DNA from 2 places in the Pseudoalteromonas sp. 19-MNA-CIBAN-0066 genome. Region 1 is predicted to be linked to the other one. Evidence: predicted binding sites of a transcription regulator. Region 1 holds the regulator's gene; the other holds the start of a gene.
The links. Region 1 encodes FliA, which starts transcription of late flagellar genes. Its sites were predicted from a motif close to CTAAAGNTNNNNNNNNNNNNGCCGATA; they were not measured.
Positions count from the first base shown of each region.

Region 1 (7,396 bases):
CAAGTTAAAGATGCGAACGAACTGGCCGAAGTGTTATATCATTTACGTAACAAGCGCTTAGTACTTATAGACACTGCAGGTATGAGCCAACGTGATTTACGTTTAACTGAGCAGTTAAATACCTTAATGCGTAATCAGCGTGTGGATATTCGTAATTACTTAGTATTAAGTGCCACTGCGCAAATAAATGTGTTACAAGAAACCGTAAGACACTTTAAAAAAGTACAGTTAAGCGGTTGTATTTTCACTAAACTCGACGAATCATTAAGTTTAGGCGAGATAATTAGTATTGCGATTCAAAATCGCCTGCCAATAGGGTATCTTACTAATGGTCAACGAGTACCTGAAGATATTCGAGTTGCAAATGCAGAAAAACTAGTGAAAAAAGCTGAGCAATTATATTTAAAGAGAACAAAAGTACAACATTCACGACACCAATCAGTGGCGTCGAGCACAGTAGAGATGTATGATTAACACAGTATTAGATCAAGCAAGCGGCCTGCGTAAAATGAGCAAAAATAATAATAACGGCGTTAAGGTTATCGCCGTCACTGGCGGTAAAGGTGGCGTTGGAAAAACAAATGTATCGTTAAATACTGCGATCGCTTTAGGTCAGCAAGGCAATAGAGTGTTAGTGCTTGATGCCGATTTGGGTTTAGCCAATTGTGATGTAATGCTTGGACTACGTGTTGAGCGTAATTTATCGCATGTGTTATCTGGCGAATGTGAGCTTGATGAAATACTAGTAGAAGGCCCCGCTGGGATCAAAATAGTACCAGCGACGTCGGGTTCACAAAGTATGGTTGAGTTGTCGCCTGCAGAACATGCTGGGCTTATTCGTGCTTTTAGCGAACTCAATACTGATTTTGATATATTAGTTGTTGATACCGCTGCCGGTATATCGGATATGGTGCTGAGTTTTTCTCGCGCTGCACAAGATGTTTTGGTTGTGGTATGTGACGAGCCAACTTCAATAACCGATGCCTATGCACTGATCAAAGTATTAAGCCGCGAACATGGCGTGTATAAATTTAAAATTGTTGCCAACATGGTGCGTTCATTACGCGAAGGGCAAGAGTTATTTGCAAAGCTATCAAAGGTTACAGACCGATTTTTAGATATATCAATGGAGCTGGTTGCAACCGTTCCTTATGATGAAAATATGCGCAAAGCAACACGTCGTCAAAAAGTAATTGTTGAACTGTTTCCTAGTTCTCCAGCTGCACTTGCCTTTAAAACATTAGCAACAAGAATAACAAAGTGGCCAATACCGAACCAGCCTTCGGGGCATTTAGAATTTTTCATTGAGAAACTCGTTAACGGCTAACTATGACTACATTGGTGAATAGAGCTATGGGATATGAATCAACACAAAATTTAAATATGATTGTTGAAAAGCATGCTTCATTAGTAAAAAAAGTAGCATGTCATTTAATTGCTCGTTTACCCCCTAGTGTACAACTCGATGATTTAATTCAATCAGGAATGATAGGATTAATAGAGGCGTCAAAAAACTTTGATGCCACTAAAGGCGCTAGTTTTGAAACCTTTGCGGGTATTCGTATTCGGGGCGCTATGCTTGATGAAATGCGCCGTGGAGACTGGGCTCCTCGCTCAGTACATCGTAAAAGCCGCCAGGTTATAGAAGCTATTTCAGCATTAGAAAGCAGCCTGAATCGTGAACCTACAGACAGTGAAGTTGCCCAAAAGCTTGAAATTACACTAGAGCAATATCATCATATTTTAACCGATGTTAATTCCAGTAAAATCTTGGGAATAGAAGATTTAGGTATTGATGAGGATGTTATAACACCTGTTGGGCACGATTTAGCACTAGACAAACCCTTTAATAATGTTAAAAATGAAAGGTTTAATGAATCTTTATTAAGTGCAATTAAATCCCTACCAGAGCGAGATGCAATGGTGCTTTCGTTGTACTATAACGATGAAATGAATTTAAAAGAAATTGGACAGATACTCGATGTAAGTGAGTCGCGTGTAAGTCAGATACATGGTCAGGCGATGATTAAGCTAAAAGCAAAAATCAATGACTGGATAAATTAGAAGTAAGTAAATACAGGTTTAGGCCTCACTGGAGGATGTTTTGGATAAAAACATAAAAATTCTTGTTGTTGATGACTTTTCAACGATGAGACGTATTATTAAAAACCTATTGCGTGATTTAGGGTTTACCAATGTTTTAGAAGCAGATGATGGCTCAACTGCTTTACCTATGTTGCAAAATCAATCATTTGACTTTGTAGTAACAGATTGGAATATGCCGGGCATGCAAGGTATTGACTTGTTAAGAGCAATACGCGCAGATGACAAATTAAAGCATCTTCCGGTTTTAATGGTTACTGCAGAAGCTAAGAAAGAGCAAATTATTGCAGCAGCCCAAGCAGGTGTTAATGGTTATATTGTTAAGCCATTTACTGCGGGTACATTAAAAACTAAATTAGAAAAAGTGTTCGAACGCTTAGGTTAATAAGGGGAGAGGCTTATGTCAGCACCTGCTGCGCCTCAGATTACTTTAGAGCAAGCACGTCAGCTGGTCACTTTTTTAGAAAACGGTGAGCAACATAAAGCTGATCAGTTAATTTTAGAAACTGCCTCTCAAGAACAATCATATTTGTTTGCAGAAGTAGGTAAATTAACGCGCCAGTTGCACGAGTCTTTAAAGGGTTTTGAGCTTGACACCCGCATAACAGATTTAACCACTGATGCCATTCCGGACGCTAAAAAGCGACTTAACTATGTCATAGAAATGACAGAAAACGCCGCCAACAAAACCATGGATGCGGTTGAAGCGAGCCTGCCTTTAGCCCAGCAATTAGCTGATGATATTTCGCATATCAAGCCAACCTGGGATCGGTTAATGAGCCGCGATCTTGAACTTGGTGAATTTAAAACATTGTGTCATAGCATTGATAAATTTATGAACAGCTCGCATCTTAAAACCGATGAGTTGCAAGTATTAATGACTAATGTGTTAATGGCTCAAGATTATCAGGATTTAACCGGACAAGTAATTCGCCGTGTTATTGAGCTGGTACGCGAAGTTGAAGAAAGTTTAATTCATCTGTTAACTGCGTTTGCAGCACAAGATGAAAACGATAACCAAGAGCAACAAAAAACAGAAAACTCGATTGCCGCACAAGCATTAGCAGGCCCAGAAGGCCCTATTATTGATAAAGAATCGCGTGATGATGTTGTATCTGATCAAGACGAAGTTGATGATCTTTTATCAAGTTTGGGCTTCTAATAGGAGAGTAACTGCATGAGCTTTGAAGTCGATGAAGATATATTACAAGATTTTTTAGTTGAAGCTGGAGAAATCCTTGAGCTTTTATCTGAACAATTAGTTGAACTGGAAAATAACCCAGAAGATACTGAATTATTGAACGCTATTTTTAGAGGCTTTCACACTGTTAAAGGTGGCGCGGGCTTTTTAGCGATGTCAGAGCTGGTAGATGCCTGCCATGGCGCAGAAAACGTGTTTGACTTACTGCGCCAAAAAGTGCGAACAGTTAACTCTGAGCTAATGGATGTTATACTTCAAGCACTTGATACTATTAACGAAATGTTTGCTACGATAAAAAATCGTGAGCAACCAGAGCCTGCCGATCCCCAGTTACTCGAAATATTACATAAATTAGGTTTACCCCCCACAGAAGAAGAGCTTGGTGGTGACACTATTGCGCCAGTAATAACGCAAGATGCTAATTTAGATGATGACCCTTTTGCATTTGATGAGTTGTTTGATGCACCCAGTGCAGCAACAAACGCTACAGCAAACGATGCGCATATTGATGAAATTAGCGAAGATGAATTCGAAAACTTACTTGATGAACTTCATGGCAAAAGTAAAGGCCCTGCAATAAAAGAGTCATTAAGTAATAGCAGCGACTTAAGTGGCGATATTACCGACGATGAATTTGATAGCTTATTAGATGAGCTTCACGGGGTGGGAAGTTTTGGTGCGGTAAATAAAACCCCAAAACCTCAAGCAGCTCAAAGTCCGGCTGCTAGCACTAACGATGATGAAATAAGTGACGATGAGTTTGAAGCTTTACTAGATGAGCTACATGGCAAGGGAGCGGCGCCAAAATCTAAAGAAAGCGCGGCAACACCTGCACCTGTAAATAAAGTTACGGCTCCTAAAGCAGCTGTAGTTAAAGCCTCACCAGTAGCAGTTGATAAAGTTAAGCAGCCACAAGCGGCTGTTGTAGCAGCAAGTGCTAATACCAATACCGCTGCGCCAGTTGCTAAAAAAGCGCCGCCTGCACAAGCTGAAACAACAGTAAGGGTTGATACTAAACGCCTTGATCAAATTATGAATATGGTGGGCGAGCTTGTATTAGTACGTAATCGTTTAGTGAGTTTAGCCACCAGTTCAGAAAGTGAATCTATGAGTAAAGCAATATCTAACTTAGATGTTGTTACAGCTGATTTGCAAGGCGCGGTAATGAAAACGCGAATGCAGCCAATCAAAAAAGTATTTGGCCGTTTTCCGCGTGTTGTTCGCGACTTAGCACGTACCTTAAATAAAGATATTAATTTATTGCTGGTTGGCGAAGAAACCGATTTAGATAAAAACCTAGTTGAGGCACTGGCCGATCCATTAGTGCATTTAGTACGTAACTCGGTTGATCATGGTATAGAAATGCCAGATGATCGTGAAGCTGCGGGTAAACCGAGAACAGGTACCGTTACGCTTTCTGCTTCGCAGCAGGGGGATCATATTTTGCTTACCATTAAAGATGATGGCGCAGGTATGGATGCTGAAAAACTAAAACAAATAGCAATTAAAAAAGGTGTGCTTGATCAAGAGCAAGCAAGCCGTTTGTCTAACACCGAAGCTTACAATCTGATATTTGCGCCAGGGTTTTCTACCAAAGAAGCAATATCTGATATTTCTGGTCGTGGTGTTGGCATGGATGTGGTTAAAACTAAAATCACCCAGTTAAATGGCTCGGTTAGCATAGAGTCAGAACTAGGTGTGGGCACTATACTTGAAATTAAAGTACCGTTAACTTTGGCTATTTTACCTACCTTAATGGTGGTAGTGAGTGAGCAAACATTTGCACTACCATTAGCAGGGGTAAGTGAAATATTTAACTTAGACCTTACTAAAACGAATGTGGTTGATGGTCAGTTAACTATTATTGTTCGTAAAAAGGCAGTGCCTTTATTTTATTTAGAGCATTGGCTAGTGAAAGGTGCCGATCGTACAAGCCGTAAAGCGCAAGGGCATGTGGTTATTGTGCAAATAGGTACACAACAAGTTGGCTTTGTGGTTGATTCGTTAATTGGTCAAGAAGAAGTGGTTATTAAGCCGTTAGACGCTTTATTACAAGGTACGCCTGGAATGGCAGGTGCCACTATTACTTCGGATGGTGGTATTGCACTTATATTAGATGTACCGAGTATGTTAAAACACTACGCAGGTAAATAATAAAGTAGACGTATACTTTATACGTCTACACAATAAAAATAAGAGAGCAAAATGGCCGTTAAAGTTTTAGTTGTTGATGATTCGAGCTTTTTTCGCCGTCGAGTGAGTGAGATTCTTGAATTAGATAGCGAGATTGAAGTAATTGGCTTTGCCGTAAATGGCCGAGATGCTGTAGAAAAAGCAGCTAGTTTACGTCCTGATATGATCACTATGGATGTAGAAATGCCGGTGTTGGATGGTATAAGTGCTGTAAAAGAAATTATGGCCAGTAACCCGACGCCAATTTTAATGTTTTCTTCGTTAACTCGCTCCGGTGCAACTGCAACTTTAGATGCACTTGATGCTGGTGCTATGGATTTTTTACCGAAAAAATTTGAAGACATTGCTCGCAATAACGAAGATGCCATTAAGCTGCTGCAAAGCAAAGTAAAAGAAATTGGCCGCCAACGTATTAGACGTGTTGCTAGCCCTAGCCCCTCCAGTATAAACAAACCTTTATTTACACCTACTTCAGCGCCAAGCGCATTAGCAGCAAGGTTTGCACAAACAAATAAAACAGCAACAACAGTAGTACAACCAGAGCGAAGCTTTAATAATTCGGCAGTAACTAGTCGCAGTGCAATAGTAACAAAGCGCACGAGTGGCAAGCACTATCAACTAGTTGCAATTGGCACATCAACCGGTGGACCTGTTGCGCTGCAAACTATATTAACTCAGCTTCCTGCTAACTTTCCGCACCCTATATTATTAATTCAGCATATGCCTGCTGCGTTTACTCCGGCTTTTGCGGCACGCTTAAATAGTTTGTGTAAAATTCAGGTAAAAGAAGCGCAGCAAGGAGATCGACTGCAAGCAGGTGTGGCTTACTTAGCACCGGGTGGCCAGCAAATGATGATTGATGGTCGTGGGGCAAGTAGAACACTACGAGTTTTTGAAGATAACAGCGAGCGCATTAGTTACAAACCAAGCGTTGATGTAACCTTCGCCAGTGCCGCTAAAGCGTATCAAGGTGATGTATTAGCTATAGTATTAACTGGTATGGGCGCAGATGGGCGTGAAGGCGCTCGTATGCTTAAACAATCAGGGGCAACCATTTGGGCACAAGATGAAAAAAGCTGTGTTGTTTATGGTATGCCACAAGCAATTGCTAATGCTGGTTTAGCGAGCGAAAGTCTGCCATTAGATGAAGTAGCAATACGTTTAAAGACAGAGGTGGGCTGTGGATAAGCTTTCCGTACTAGGTTTACTTATTGGCTTGGGCGCCATTGCTATAGGTTACTCGTTAGAGGGCGGTGTGGTATCGGCATTATTTAACGGACCTGCGTTGATCATTGTACTGGGCGGCACATTGGGTGCTGTAATGTTACAAACATCAGCCAGTACTTTTAAAAAGATGCTAGAAATTACGCACTGGGTTTTTGTATCGCCTAAATACAATATTGAAGATGCCATAGAGCAAGTAAAAGGATGGTCACATAAAGCACGTCAAGAAGGTTATTTAGCCCTTGAAAACGAAGCGCTTACCCACCCAGATGCCTATGCTGCAAAAGGGCTTGGATTATTAGTTGATGGTTGCTCAGATCAAAAACTGCGCGATACGTTAGAAATAGATTTACTGTTAGAGCGCGAACGTCTGCTAGAGGCAAGTCGTGTTTATGAAGCTATGGGCGGTTATAGTCCGACCATAGGTATTTTAGGGGCCGTGCTTGGTCTTATTCAGGCAATGTCGTTTATTACAGATCCGCAAAAGCTTGGAGCCGGTGTTGCCACTGCCTTTATAGCAACTATTTATGGCGTGGGTTTAGCTAATTTATTATTTTTACCTATGGCTAATAAGTTAAAGCAACGGGTTGAGCAAAAAATGCTTTATCACGAAATGCTTGCCGAGGGCGTAATTGCAATAAGCCAAGGCGAAAGCCCAGTAAGCATTGAATTAAA
Region 1 is NZ_JBEONZ010000001.1:256,239-263,634, forward strand. It holds gene flhF (flagellar biosynthesis GTPase FlhF) at 1-474, shown strand, start outside; gene AAEZ18_RS01190 (MinD/ParA family ATP-binding protein) at 467-1,327, shown strand; gene AAEZ18_RS01195 (RNA polymerase sigma factor FliA) at 1,354-2,064, shown strand; gene cheY (chemotaxis response regulator CheY) at 2,105-2,488, shown strand; gene AAEZ18_RS01205 (protein phosphatase CheZ) at 2,504-3,265, shown strand; gene AAEZ18_RS01210 (chemotaxis protein CheA) at 3,281-5,458, shown strand; gene AAEZ18_RS01215 (protein-glutamate methylesterase/protein-glutamine glutaminase) at 5,510-6,685, shown strand; gene AAEZ18_RS01220 (flagellar motor protein) at 6,678-7,396, shown strand, end outside.

Region 2 (7,396 bases), on a different contig from region 1:
CTTAAACCAAGTGTGTTTTTAATAAAATGACTGCTACCTTACATCGATAGGATCAGACTCTTTGGCCTTTCCTTGTAAAATAGATATTTCAACGCGACGATTACGACGGCGATCTTCATTGCTGTCATTTGGCACTAACGGCCGGGTTTCAGCACGCCCTACTACCATCATTCTATTTTTATCAAATCCAACTACTTTTTGCAGCTCACTGGCTACTGCAACTGCACGCTTAGATGAAAGATCCCAGTTATTAATATATAACTCGTTTGAAACCTGAAAATCGTCAGTATGCCCAGACACGGTAATTTCTCCAGGCACATCTTTTAATAGCACGCCAATTTCTTGAATAATGGGTTTAAACTTAGGTTGTAAAAATGCACTACCCGAAGGGAAAGAGCCATTTTCACGAATACGAATAATTATTTGCTGCCCTAATGATTCAAGCTCTATGGCACCATCAATTATTTGTTTTTCTAATTGCTGAGCGATTTTTTTAACTAAGTCGTTTGTTTGCTGTTGATCGGCCGCTGAAATTGCTTGCTCCGATGCTTGCTCTTTGGAAGTACTACGCGACTCGCCACCACGTTTATCGCCCCGCTGCTCTTGCCTTCCGCCTGCTGAGCTTTCATCACCTGCCTGAAACTCTAACATTTGCTGGGTCATTTCTACCGTTTGCTGTTGAATTGTTTCAATTGGGGTAGGCTCTGGCTTGCCCGGAGTAAACTCCATAGCAATAACTGATGTGCCTTTGGGAATATCTTTAACTTCTATTTTATTTTGTACACCAAATGCAAATTTCATCGAACCGGCAATTTGTTTAAATTTAAGTACATCCATTTCAGAAAACGCAAGCAAGAGCACAAAAAAGCACATTAATAGCGACATTAAATCTGCGAATGTCCCCATCCACGCAGGTAAACCTGGGGGTGGGCACTTGCACTCTTGATCAGACATAGTTAATCCTCAGTGTTTACTTTACGTTTTGATTCAGCTAGATAGTTTTTCAAAATACCTTCTATTACTTTTGGATTTTGACCATCTTGAATACCTAAAACCGCATCTAAAATTAAACGTTGATTCATTGCCTCTTCGTCTTTACGCAGCTCCAATTTTGTTTGAATAGGAATAGCGACTACGTTAGCTAAAAATGCGCCGTATAATGTGGTTAACAATGCCACCGCCATAGCCGGACCAATTGCTTTAGGATCATCCATATTAGATAACATCGCAACTAAGCCTATTAAGGTGCCTATCATTCCCATTGCTGGGGCTATATCACCCAAAGATTTAAATAAAGTAGCACCCGACTCATGCCGTGCTGTAGTTAATGAAATATCTTTTTGCAGTGTGGCCCGCACTACGTCTGCGTCGTGGCCATCTACTAGCATGTCAACGCCTTTGCGCATAAATGGATTCGGTATTTCTGCCTCTTCAAGTGCTAAAAACCCGCCTTTACGTGCTGAATCTGCAAGTTCAACTGCTTTTTCGATTAACTCTTCTGGCGACTCAAGCTTAAACATAAACGCTTTGGTAACCACCTTACCTATGCCAAAAAACTGTGACATAGTAAAGTTTGATAAAACGATAAATAATGAACCGCCAAATACGATTACAACAGAGGGCGTGTTGTAAAACATAGCCATTTCACCGCTACTACTCATAAACATGGACATGACAATTAAGCCAATTGCGCCAAGGATCCCAATAATGGTTGCTAAATCCACATTCCCTCCAAAGGTTTTTGCTTTTATATGCAAACGTTTGTTATTAATTGTTTATCGGCAAGATACTGAATTGCTTAAGCCATTTTTTATAGATAAACATAAAAAGCTGGATTAAGCACTATTCTAGATCAACTTGTGTTATCTATCTAATTATCAATTTTTTAAAACATAAAACGTTTATTAACGAAAAAACCATTTCATCCTTTGACCTAGTTTAGCATTCCCCCTAAAATTGACTTCTAAATTTATTATGTAAGTTGAAATAAAGATGGCGACTAAAAAACCTGAAAACTTAAGTTTCGAGCAAGCACTAGAAGAATTAACAACAATCGTTAGTGAAATGGAACAAGGTGATTTATCGCTTGAGCAGTCATTAAAACAGTTTGAGCGTGGCATTGCTTTAGCAGGCGCATCGTCTAGTAAGTTGCAACAAGCTGAGCAAAAGGTGGCTATTTTAATGGGCAAAGATGAGAAGTCTGTATTAACCGACTTTGATAATGATATGGAATAGCCGTGACTATTAAAGAACTTATTACACATGCTCAAACTGATGTAGCCAATACTCTTAACCTTTATTTTGACCAATCGCTTAATACTGACGAGACCATAAAAGCCGCCACCCATTATAGTTTAATGAATGGCGGCAAAAGATTGCGTCCTTTTTTGGTTTACGCAACGGGTAAAATGCTCGGCGCAGATAAACAAGATTTAGACGTACTTGCTGCAGCTATAGAATGTATTCATAGCTACTCGTTAGTTCACGATGACTTACCAGCTATGGATGATGATGAATTACGTCGCGGACGCCCAACCTGTCATATCGTGTACGGCGAAGCACACGCAATTTTAGCCGGTGATGCACTGCAAGCTTTAGCATTTGAGTTAATCGCCAAGCATAATTTTAACTGTAGTGCTCAAGCTCAAGTTAAAATGATTGCTGAACTGGCACATGCCTCTGGGTTACAAGGTATGGTGGCAGGCCAAGGGCTTGATATTGCAGCTACTGATAAAGTAATAACCGTGGCTGAACTTGAGCGTATTCATAAGTTAAAAACCGGTGCGCTAATAAGCTGTGCAATTACACTGGGGGCTTTGTGCTCGAACAATGTTAGTCAAAACACGTTAGAAAATTTAGCCACTTTTGGCTATGCCATAGGGCTTGCATTTCAAGTACATGACGATATTTTAGACGTAGAAGGCGATACCGTTACTTTAGGTAAGCCTCAAGGGTCAGATATCGCTGCGAATAAAGCGACATATCCCGCTTTATTAGGTATGCTAGGCGCTAAAGAAAAAGCGCAAAACTTAATACAACAAGCCCATGCAGCGTTAGCAAATATAGACGCCGATACCAGTGCTTTAGCGTCACTAGCTAACTATTTAATTGAACGTGACCACTAAACACGGCTTAAACGTATTGCAACTTAGCACTAAAATTATTACTGAACATCAAATAACTCAAACAACGCGTTTGCACAGTTAGTTGATGTTAGCGAAGGACATATATAAAACCATGACACTTGATAGCAGCAAGTATCCATTACTTAATTTGGTTAACGAACCAGCCCACTTGCGAGACTTAGCACAAGATAAGCTTCCTGCATTTAGCCATGAGTTGCGTGACTACTTACTCAACTCGGTATCGCAAAGTAGCGGGCATTTAGCGTCTGGTTTAGGTACCGTAGAGCTCACTGTGGCACTACATTATGTGTATAACACCCCAGATGATCGCCTTGTATGGGATGTAGGCCACCAAGCTTACCCACACAAAATACTCACCGGGCGTCGCGATTTAATGCACACCATTCGTAAAAAAGATGGCTTGCACCCTTTCCCATTTCGCGAAGAAAGCCAATACGATACGTTTAGTGTGGGCCATTCTAGTACCTCTATTTCAGCTGCGCTGGGCATGTCTATTGCTGCGCAAAAAGAAGGTAAAGGACGCAAAACGGTTGCCGTTATAGGCGATGGTGCTATTACAGCAGGCATGGCTTTTGAAGCCATGAACCACTTAGGTGATGTAAAATCAGATATGTTGATCATTTTAAATGACAACGAAATGTCGATTTCTGAAAACGTTGGCGCGTTAACAAATCACTTTGCCCGTATTTTATCGGGTAGCTTTTATACTAACATTCGCGAAGGTAGTAAAAAACTACTCTCGGGTGTGCCACCAGTTAAGCAACTTGCCAGTAAAATGGAAGAGCATATTAAAGGGATGATGATCCCTGGTACCTTCTTTGAAGAATTAGGCCTAAATTATATTGGCCCAATTGATGGCCATGATGTAAACATGTTAGTAGATACGCTGCGTAATATGCGTAACTTAAAAGGCCCGCAATTACTGCATATAAAAACCCAAAAAGGCAAAGGGTATAAACCCGCTGAAGCCGACCCTATTGGCTATCACGGCGTACCTAAGTTTGATCCTAATACATCAAGTTTACCTAAATCAAAACCCGGTGCGGCTACATTTTCTAATGTATTTGGCGACTGGTTATGCGACATAGCAAAGCAAGACAGCAAGCTTATGGCGATAACACCGGCTATGCGCGAAGGCTCTGGCATGGTGCGTTTTTCAAAAGAGCATCCTGATCAGTATTTTGATGTTGCGATTGCCGAGCAGCACGCTGTAACCCTAGCCGCTGGTTTTGCTTGTGAAGGCTTAAAACCCGTTGTCGCAATTTACTCAAGCTTTTTACAACGTGCGTACGATCAGCTAATTCACGATGTAGCGCTGCAAAACTTACCTGTGTTATTCGCTATTGACCGTGCTGGTATTGTTGGCGCAGACGGCGAAACACATCAAGGTGCGTACGATTTAAGCTTTATGCGCTGCATTCCAAATATGGTCATTATGGCGCCAAGCGATACAAATGAGTGTCGCCACATGTTATATACTGGTTATCAAGCAAATTGCCCTGTTGCTGTGCGTTATCCGCGTGGTAGTGCTGGTACGGCAGAAATTGCAACTAATATGCAATTACTTGAAATTGGTAAAGCCGATGTTGTTAAGCAAGGTGCTAAAGTGGCTATATTGTCATTTGGTACATTACTTGAAAACGCGCAACTAGCAGCTGATGAACTCAATGCGACTTTAGTTAATATGCGCTTTATTAAACCGCTTGATACTGCGTTACTCGATGAGTTAATAAACAGCCACAATGTAATAGTAACGCTTGAAGACAATGCAATTTCTGGCGGTGCTGGCTCTGCGGTTAATGAGTATTTAGCAACGCAAAAAGCACAGGTTAGCATTCTTAACTTAGGTATCCCTGATGAATTTATTAAGCACGGTACACAAGACGAAATGCACGACGAAATGGGCTTAGGCGAGCAAGGAATATTAACTGCTATAAAAGCGTTTATTAATTAACCTCCTACTCATTTAAAGCATATTAAAAAAGGAGCCTAGGCTCCTTTTTTAATATCTAAATATTAGTTACTTATCGCATCCATACTTTAATATCAGCTAAACCATTGGCTTGTAGCAAGCCTATTTGCTGTTCAACATTAGGGTTTTGCTCAAACTCAAACGCATCTAACTGCTCATCAAAGGTAATATTAGCGACCCCATCGCCACCGCGTTTTTTAACTTGATGCAGTGCAATATCAGCTAAATTAATCGAGGTTTCCCAGCTAATAACTTGGCCACCTAATAATGGTAGCGGATAAAACGACCAACCAATTGAGGCTGAAATATGAGTGCTTTTACCGTTTGGCAATTGAAATGCATGTTCGGAAATTCCTTGGCAAAGATCCGACACATAGCTGTCAATTAAGTTACATTTAAAGTCACGTAATAAAAGTAAAAACTCATCGCCGCTCCAACGTGCCACATAATCTGAGCCCTGAGTACGCGAATTAAGTAATACCGCCATTTGCTGCAAACAACTATCTCCGGCAATTGGCCCATACGCATCGTTAATACGGCTAAAGTTGTCTAAGTTTATAATTAATAATACTAGCGACTTGCCCTGCGCTTGCAGTGATTGTGAGTTACGCTGAAAATGTTCAATATCTTTAGGTAGTTGGTCGAACAAAAAGCGGCGACTACGTAACCCTGTAAGCTCATCTGAATGGCTCACTAGCTTAAGCTGTGAGTTAACTTTATTAAGCTTATCGTTTGCTTGGCGAAGCTCTAAGGTACGATCAGTGATCAACCCTTCTAACACTTCTTGTTTACGGCGCTCTTGCGCTCTAAATACCCAAAACACTAAATAAAACAATAAAACAAAACCACTGGTGATCAGTAATCTAAAGTAAATTGTTTCGTCAAAACGCTCAGGTACTACAAAAGCGTAATCAACAGATTGGGCTATGTTCCAATCCTCGCCTTGGCGTTTTGTTTCTAACTGAAACAAAAAAGAACCGGCTGGAAGGTTGGTATAAATAGCTTCGCGGCGAGTATTCGCGTATCGCCAGTCAGTATCTAAACCATTTAATTTATACCTAAACTCAATACTATTTGGCGCGTAATAATCTATGGCTGTGTATTTTAAAGTAACATCGCGCTCGTCTATTTTTAATCGCGGTTTATTACCTAATGCAGCAGTGGTTAAACTACGTAATGGTGTAGTTAATGTTTCTATTTTAGGTTTTAAACCACGTAAACCAAACAACTCAACGCTTTTAGGTATTTCAACTACACCTTGTAAACTGGGATACCAAATAGAATTGTTCATATCAACAACCGCGTCATGCCCTAAGCCATTACAACATTGGCTGGCTTTACCATCGAGTTGGCGGTCGAACGAGGAAATAACTTCTTCAACTTTTAAGCTTTGGATCTGCGTTTTAAATTGATCTACCGGCATCCGATAAACACCTTTCATGGTGCTTACCCATATTCTTTTTAATTTTTCATCGTACTTTAAGCTAAAAATAGAACCATAAGGTAAGCCATTTGCCGCATCTAACTGCTGCCATTGTCCTTGTCCACTACGATAGAACAAGCCATCGTTTAACGAACCAACTAATATCCCAACTCCATCTATATGCAAAATACTGGTTACATAAGCACTTTCTAAGGTAGTTTGGTCACCTATTTTTTCTATTCCTCGGTCTGTAAAGTAATACGCACCTTTACTAGTACCAATAATGCCAAAATTTGGGGCATCTAATACAAAAGTAATAAACTTACTGCCTAAAAATGCATTATAAGCAAAGGGTCTTAAACCACTATAATTGAGTCTATACAATCCTCGGCCGGTACCAATCCAAAATCCGCCTCGGGTAGCTGAGCTAATCGCAAATACCGGGTTGTCGTTTAATACGCGCCCAGGAAAGCTGTAAAGAGTGTCGTCTTCATAAAAGAATAACCCACGCCCAGTAGCAATATAAAGCCGATCGCCATCAAACTGTAAATCATGCACCGAGGCATGCCCATACTTGCTACTGTTTATTATATTAATAAAGTTTTTATTGGTATCAAAGTAACCAACACCGCTTTTGTTAGCAATCCACAGTTTGTCATCGGGTGATTTACTAATCGCCATTACCGTTTCAGTCATTTTAGAAATTGCCGAGTGACGTTCAATACGGCCTTCGTGAGCAAGCCATAAACCTTCACTAAAACTGGCTAGCCAAACATTATTTTGATCATCGCGAAACATGTCAGCAAACCAAATACTTTGATCTAACTGACTTGGCTCAACCCATTGCCAATCACC
Region 2 is NZ_JBEONZ010000020.1:21,609-29,004, forward strand. It holds gene AAEZ18_RS12145 (flagellar motor protein MotB) at 34-954, opposite strand; gene pomA (flagellar motor protein PomA) at 957-1,724, opposite strand; gene AAEZ18_RS12155 (exodeoxyribonuclease VII small subunit) at 1,993-2,235, shown strand; gene ispA ((2E,6E)-farnesyl diphosphate synthase) at 2,238-3,125, shown strand; gene dxs (1-deoxy-D-xylulose-5-phosphate synthase) at 3,238-5,100, shown strand; gene AAEZ18_RS12170 (diguanylate cyclase domain-containing protein) at 5,171-7,396, opposite strand, start outside.
Region 2: the regulator FliA is predicted to act here: its motif matches at 1,777-1,803, upstream of pomA (flagellar motor protein PomA).